Regions from separate parts of the Streptomyces sp. NPDC058246 genome, predicted to be linked through region 1. Evidence: predicted binding sites of a transcription regulator. Region 1 holds the regulator's gene; each other region holds the start of a gene.
The links. Region 1 encodes HrcA, which represses chaperone genes, less so after heat shock. Its sites were predicted from a motif close to TTNGCACTCNGNNNNNCNGAGTGCNAA; they were not measured.
Positions count from the first base shown of each region.

Region 1 (2,266 bases):
CGTACGGCGTCCGCGCGCAGCTCCTCGCGGTCGTGCGCGAGGACGGTGTCCAGTCCGACCGCCCCGTACACCTCCACACCCGCGAACGCCGCCGCACCGAAGACGTGGTCGAAGTGGGGGTGCGTGAGTGCGAGGTGCGTCACGCGGCGCTCCGGGCCGAGCAGCCGCCGCGCCTCGGTGCGCAGCAGCGCGCCCTCCCGCAGGCTCGACCCGGCGTCGATCATCAGCGCCGCGCCCTCGCCCACCACGAGCCCGGCCGTGCAGTCCCAGACCGGAAGCCGCCGCCGCCCGACCCGGGGTGCCACCCGTTCCCATCCCGGCTCTTCCCAAGTCACGCTCATACCCAGACGCTAGCTGTGCGATCGTCCCGCGCACGACCTGGCGGGGCCGCCCTTGCCGGGGCCGTACCCCACGGCCGTACACTGGGCCGGGGAACGCTGGCACTCGTGTGCGCTGAGTGCCAGGCCGAAGGTCACCAGGACCACGGGACGAAATTCTGGAGGTGTGCGCGATGCTCAGTGAACGCAGGCTCGAAGTGCTGCGCGCCATCGTCCAGGACTACGTGGGGACCGAGGAGCCGGTCGGTTCCAAGGCGCTCACCGAGCGGCACCGCCTCGGGGTCTCCCCGGCGACGGTCCGCAACGACATGGCCGCGCTGGAGGACGAGGGCTACATCGCCCAGCCGCACACCAGCGCCGGGCGCATCCCCACCGACAAGGGCTACCGGCTCTTCGTCGACAAGCTCGCGGGCGTGAAGCCGATGACCGCGCCGGAGCGCCGCGCCATCCAGAACTTCCTCGACGGCGCCGTCGACCTCGACGACGTGGTGGGGCGGACGGTCCGGCTGCTCGCCCAGCTCACCCGGCAGGTCGCCGTCGTGCAGTATCCCTCGCTGACGCGCTCGACGGTGCGGCACGTGGAGCTGCTGTCGCTCGCCCCCGCGCGCGTGATGCTGGTGCTGATCACGGACACCGGCCGGGTCGAGCAGCGCATGATCGACTGCCCGGTGCCGTTCGGGGAGACCTCGCTCGCGGATCTGCGGGCCCGGCTCAACAGCAGGATCGCGGGCCGCCGCTTCGCGGACGTCCCGCAGCTGGTGCAGGACCTGCCGGACGCCTTCGAGGCGGAGGACAGGGGTACGGTCGCGACGGTGCTCTCCACTCTCCTGGAGACGCTGGTCGAAGAGACCGAGGAGCGGCTGATGATCGGCGGTACCGCCAATCTCACCCGCTTCGGACATGACTTCCCTCTCACCATCCGGCCGGTGCTCGAAGCGCTGGAGGAGCAGGTCGTGCTCCTCAAGTTGCTTGGGGAGGCCGGGGATTCGGGCATGACCGTACGGATCGGTCACGAGAACGCCTATGAGGGACTCAACTCCACGTCCGTCGTCTCCGTCGGCTACGGTTCGGGCGGCGAGGCAGTAGCCAAACTCGGCGTGGTAGGGCCCACGCGCATGGATTACCCGGGAACGATGGGAGCGGTACGAGCGGTGGCACGGTACGTCGGACAGATCCTGGCGGAGTCGTAAGTGGCCACGGACTACTACGCCGTACTCGGCGTGCGCCGCGACGCGTCCCAGGACGAGATCAAGAAGGCGTTCCGGAGGCTCGCTCGCGAGCTGCATCCGGACGTCAACCCCGATCCGAAGACGCAGGAGCGGTTCAAGGAGATCAACGCCGCGTACGAGGTGTTGTCGGACCCGCAGAAGAAGCAGGTCTACGACCTCGGCGGCGACCCGCTGTCCCAGTCGGGCGGCGCGGGCGCCGGCGGCTTCGGCGCGGGCGGCTTCGGGAACTTCTCGGACATCATGGACGCCTTCTTCGGCACGGCGTCGCAGCGCGGGCCCCGCTCGCGTACGCGCCGGGGCCAGGACGCCATGATCCGGCTCGAGATCGAGCTGGACGAGGCGGCCTTCGGCACCACGAAGGACATCCAGGTCGACACGGCCGTCGTCTGCGCCACCTGTAACGGTGAGGGCGCGGCGCCGGGGACCTCGGCCCAGACGTGTGACATGTGCCGCGGTCGCGGTGAGGTGTCCCAGGTGACGCGGTCCTTCCTGGGCCAGGTCATGACGTCCCGTCCCTGCCCGCAGTGCCAGGGCTTCGGGACCGTCGTCCCGACGCCGTGCCCCGAGTGCGCGGGCGACGGCCGGGTGCGGTCGCGTCGGACCCTGACGGTCAAGATCCCCGCCGGTGTCGACAACGGCACGCGGATCCAGCTCGCCGGCGAGGGCGAGGTCGGACCCGGTGGCGGCCCCGCCGGTGAC
Region 1 is NZ_JBHVWZ010000014.1:18,572-20,837, reverse strand. It holds gene ACFVXA_RS21285 (MBL fold metallo-hydrolase) at 1-341, opposite strand, end outside; gene hrcA (heat-inducible transcriptional repressor HrcA) at 512-1,528, shown strand; gene dnaJ (molecular chaperone DnaJ) at 1,529-2,266, shown strand, end outside.

Region 2 (2,266 bases), on a different contig from region 1:
GGAGCTTCTCGCGGTCCCAGTCGGAGTCGGTGTTCTCGATCTCGGCCTTGATCTGGTTGATCCGGCCGGCGACCTCGTCGGAGCTGCCGCCACCGTCGACGACGGTGGTGTCGTCCTTGGTGACGGTCACGCGGCGGGCGGTGCCCAGCACGTCCAGGCCGACCTGGTCGAGCTTGAGGCCGACCTCCTCGGCGATGACCTGACCACCGGTGAGGGTGGCGATGTCGCCGAGCATGGCCTTGCGGCGGTCACCGAAGCCGGGGGCCTTCACGGCGACGGCGTTGAACGTGCCGCGGATCTTGTTCACGACCAGGGTCGACAGGGCCTCGCCCTCGACGTCCTCGGCGATGATCAGCAGCGGCTTGGAGGCGTTGGCCTGGATGACCTTCTCCAGCAGCGGCAGCAGGTCCTGGATGGAGCTGATCTTGCCCTGGTGGATGAGGATGTACGGGTCCTCGAGGACGGCCTCCATGCGCTCCTGGTCCGTCACGAAGTACGGCGACAGGTAGCCCTTGTCGAAGGCCATGCCCTCGGTGAAGTCCAGCTCGAGACCGAAGGTGTTGGACTCCTCGACGGTGATGACACCGTCCTTGCCGACCTTGTCCATCGCCTCGGCGATGAGCTCGCCGACCTGCGGGTCCTGGGCGGACAGACCGGCGACGGCGGCGATGTCGGACTTCTCGTCGATCGGGCGCGCGGTGGCGAGGAGTTCGTCCGAGACCGCCTTGACGGCCGCGTCGATGCCCTTCTTCAGCAGCGCCGGGGAGGCACCCGCGGCGACGTTCTTCAGGCCCTCGCGGACGAGCGCCTGGGCCAGCACGGTGGCGGTGGTCGTACCGTCACCCGCGATGTCGTTGGTCTTGGTCGCCACCTCCTTCACCAGCTGGGCGCCGAGGTTCTCGTACGGGTCCTCGACCTCGACCTCGCGGGCGATGGTCACACCGTCGTTGGTGATGGTGGGAGCGCCGAACTTCTTGTCGATGACGACGTTGCGGCCCTTGGGACCGATCGTCACCTTCACCGTGTCGGCAAGCTTGTTGACGCCGCGCTCAAGGGCGCGACGGGCGTCCTCGTCGAACTTCAGGATCTTCGCCATGGGAGCGATTCAGCCCTCTCGGAAAACTTGGGAGAAACGAACTGCGCCCCCAGCGCCCGGCTTCATGGAGGTCGCGGGGGCCAGGGGCGCAGTTCACTGCAAATCTGGGTGAATTACTTCTCGATGATCGCGAGCACGTCGCGAGCCGAGAGGACGAGGTACTCCTCGCCGTTGTACTTCACCTCGGTGCCGCCGTACTTGCTGTACAGCACGACGTCGCCGACAGTGACGTCGAGCGGAAGACGGTTGCCGTCCTCGAACCGGCCCGGGCCCACGGCCAGGACGACGCCCTCCTGGGGCTTCTCCTTGGCGGTGTCCGGAATAACCAGGCCAGAAGCCGTGGTCTGCTCGGCGTCGAGCGGCTGGACCACAATGCGGTCCTCGAGCGGCTTGATGGCAACCTTGGAGCTGGTGGTCGTCACGATCCGACCTCCCCCTTCGGAGATCTCACGGGGTTAACTGTCTGAGGTGGCGACCAGGTCGATCCGTCGTCGCGGGTGCCGGACCTGCCCGTCGCTATTGGCACTCTCCAGGGGGGAGTGCCAGACCCGAGACTATGACTGCGATTAGCACTCGGTCAAGCGGAGTGCCAACGCGGCGCCTACATGAACGTAAAACCTCGGTACGGTCCCCGGCGCGAGAGCGGTCGGTCGTGGCCCTCCGAGCACCCGGAGTACCCCGAGCACCTCGAGCGCCTCGAGCGCCTTGAGCGCCCCGATCAGAGGTAGTCCTCCAGGCGCCCCAGCCCGTACCCCTGTGCCTGTACCCGTCGGAGCAGCCGGGTCGTCGCCCCCGTCAGGCCCGGCTCGTCGGGGATGACCAGGATCTCGCCGGCCCGCAGCGGGCCCACGCCGGTCTCCCGTCCCAGCACGAGCGCCGCGACCCCGCAGTCGGCGGCGGCGCGCAGCGTGGTGGCGTCGTACCTGCCGTACGGGGGACGCAGCAGCCTGGGCCGGATGCCGAAGCGCCGTTTCAGCTTCTCCTGCTGGCCGCAGATCTCGGCGCGCTGGCCGACGTACGGAAGGCCGCGCAGGGAGGCGTGGTCGAGGGTGTGGTTCTGCACGCTCGCACCGACCGCCCGCAGCTGCGCGAAGTGCCCGTACCCCGGCCCGACGACACTGTCCGTGAGAAACATGCTGACCGGCAGCCGCAGTTCACGGACCATGTCGA
Region 2 is NZ_JBHVWZ010000002.1:335,542-337,807, reverse strand. It holds gene groL (chaperonin GroEL) at 1-1,096, opposite strand, end outside; gene groES (co-chaperone GroES) at 1,210-1,518, opposite strand; gene ACFVXA_RS04085 (polysaccharide deacetylase family protein) at 1,815-2,266, opposite strand, start outside.
Region 2: groES (co-chaperone GroES) is a predicted target of HrcA. The motif match lies at 1,663-1,689, and genes of this name have one in related genera.

Region 3 (2,266 bases), on a different contig from region 1:
CTCCAGGGCGAGCTTCACGGCGTTGGCGCCGGTCGCCTCGTCACCCTCGAGCTCCAGCTTCTCGAAGACGGCGGAGGCCTGGATGAGGGCCACGCCACCACCGGCGACGATGCCCTCCTCGACGGCCGCCTTCGCGTTGCGAACGGCGTCCTCGATGCGGTGCTTGCGCTCCTTGAGCTCGACCTCGGTGGCGGCACCGGCCTTGATGACGGCCACGCCGCCGGCCAGCTTCGCCAGGCGCTCCTGGAGCTTCTCGCGGTCGTAGTCCGAGTCCGAGTTCTCGATCTCGGCACGGATCTGGTTGACCCGGCCGGCGACCTGGTCGGCGGAGCCGGAGCCGTCGACGATCGTGGTCTCGTCCTTGGTGATGACGACCTTGCGGGCGCGGCCCAGCAGGTCCAGACCCGCGTTCTCCAGCTTGAGGCCGACCTCCTCGGAGATGACCTCGCCGCCCGTGAGGATGGCGATGTCGCCGAGCATGGCCTTGCGGCGGTCACCGAAGCCCGGGGCCTTGACGGCGACGGACTTGAAGGTGCCACGGATCTTGTTGACGACCAGGGTCGACAGGGCCTCGCCCTCGACGTCCTCGGCGATGATCAGCAGCGGCTTGCCGGACTGCATGACCTTCTCGAGGAGCGGCAGCAGGTCCTTGACGTTGCTGATCTTCGAGTTGGCGATCAGGATGTACGGGTCGTCGAGGACGGCCTCCATACGCTCCATGTCGGTGGCGAAGTACGCCGAGATGTAGCCCTTGTCGAAGCGCATACCCTCGGTGAGCTCCAGCTCCAGACCGAAGGTCTGGGACTCCTCGACGGTGATGACGCCTTCCTTGCCGACCTTGTCCATCGCCTCGGCGATGAGCTCGCCGATCTGGGTGTCGGCGGCGGAGATGGAGGCCGTGGAAGCGATCTGCTCCTTGGTCTCGACATCCTTGGCCTGCTCGAGCAGGGCACCGGAGACGGCCTCGACGGCCTTCTCGATACCGCGCTTGAGGGCCATCGGGTTGGCGCCGGCGGCTACGTTGCGAAGGCCCTCGCGGACCAGCGCCTGGGCGAGGACGGTCGCCGTGGTCGTACCGTCACCGGCGACGTCGTCCGTCTTCTTGGCGACTTCCTTGACCAGCTCGGCGCCGATCTTCTCGTACGGGTCCTCGAGCTCGATCTCCTTGGCGATGGAAACACCATCGTTGGTGATCGTGGGGGCGCCCCACTTCTTCTCGAGGACGACGTTGCGACCCTTGGGGCCAAGGGTGACCTTGACGGCGTCGGCGAGCTGGTTCATCCCGCGCTCGAGACCGCGCCGTGCCTCCTCGTCGAACGCGATGATCTTGGCCATGTGAAGTGGTCCTCCCGGACGGGGTGGATTGCTCCGGATCGCGCCCGCGCCCGCGACGGACGGCCTGCAAGCCCTGTGGTTCCTTGCCCCACCGGCCTGCGGGCCTCGCCGGCCCGATCCAAGTTCTGTCACTCTCACTGGGAGAGTGCTAACGCCAATGATTAGCACTCGACCCCTGCGAGTGCAAGCGCCTCTCACGAACGGGGCGGGTCCGGGAACGCGAACGGGGCGGGTCCGGGAACGCGAGTGGGGCGGGCCCGGGGACGCGAGTGGGGCGGGCCCGGGGACGCGAACGGAAGCGGGCCGGGGAACGCACGAGGGGTCCGCATCCCAGGTGGGATGCGGACCCCTCGGCGTGAGTGCGTCGTTGGCCGTTCGCGCCGGATCAGACGGCGAGCTTGACCATGTCCGCCTGCGGACCCTTCTGGCCCTGCGAGATCTCGAACTCCACTCGCTGACCCTCTTCAAGGGTGCGGTAGCCGTCCATCTGAATCGCGCTGTAGTGCACGAAGACGTCCGCACCACCGTCGACCGCGATGAAGCCGTACCCCTTCTCCGCGTTGAACCACTTGACGGTGCCCTGAGCCATGCCTAACTCCCCTATTACTGGCCCTTGCACAGATCCACACTTCGCGGATCCGGGTCAGACCTCACCCCCCAACGGTTGGGGGTGTGCGCCGGAACGCGTCGACCGCGGCTGAATGTATCTGTCCAACTGCCGTCTGCAACAGGTCAATCGGACGAGAATTCTGGGCACGACCGATCGGGAATATGCGGAGAATTTGCGAAGATTCAGGGCAAGTCGGGCCCCGTAAATGCCATAAACGGCTCAAAGACATGGGGCACATTGGCTACTTCTTATCGGGTGTCGCACAGGTACTCATATGCGTCCGGCATGAAAAGCGAAGCAGCTTCCCCAACTGTACCGCGC
Region 3 is NZ_JBHVWZ010000008.1:154,510-156,775, forward strand. It holds gene groL (chaperonin GroEL) at 1-1,335, opposite strand, end outside; gene ACFVXA_RS14680 (cold-shock protein) at 1,721-1,924, opposite strand.
Region 3: groL (chaperonin GroEL) is a predicted target of HrcA. The motif match lies at 1,461-1,487, and genes of this name have one in related genera.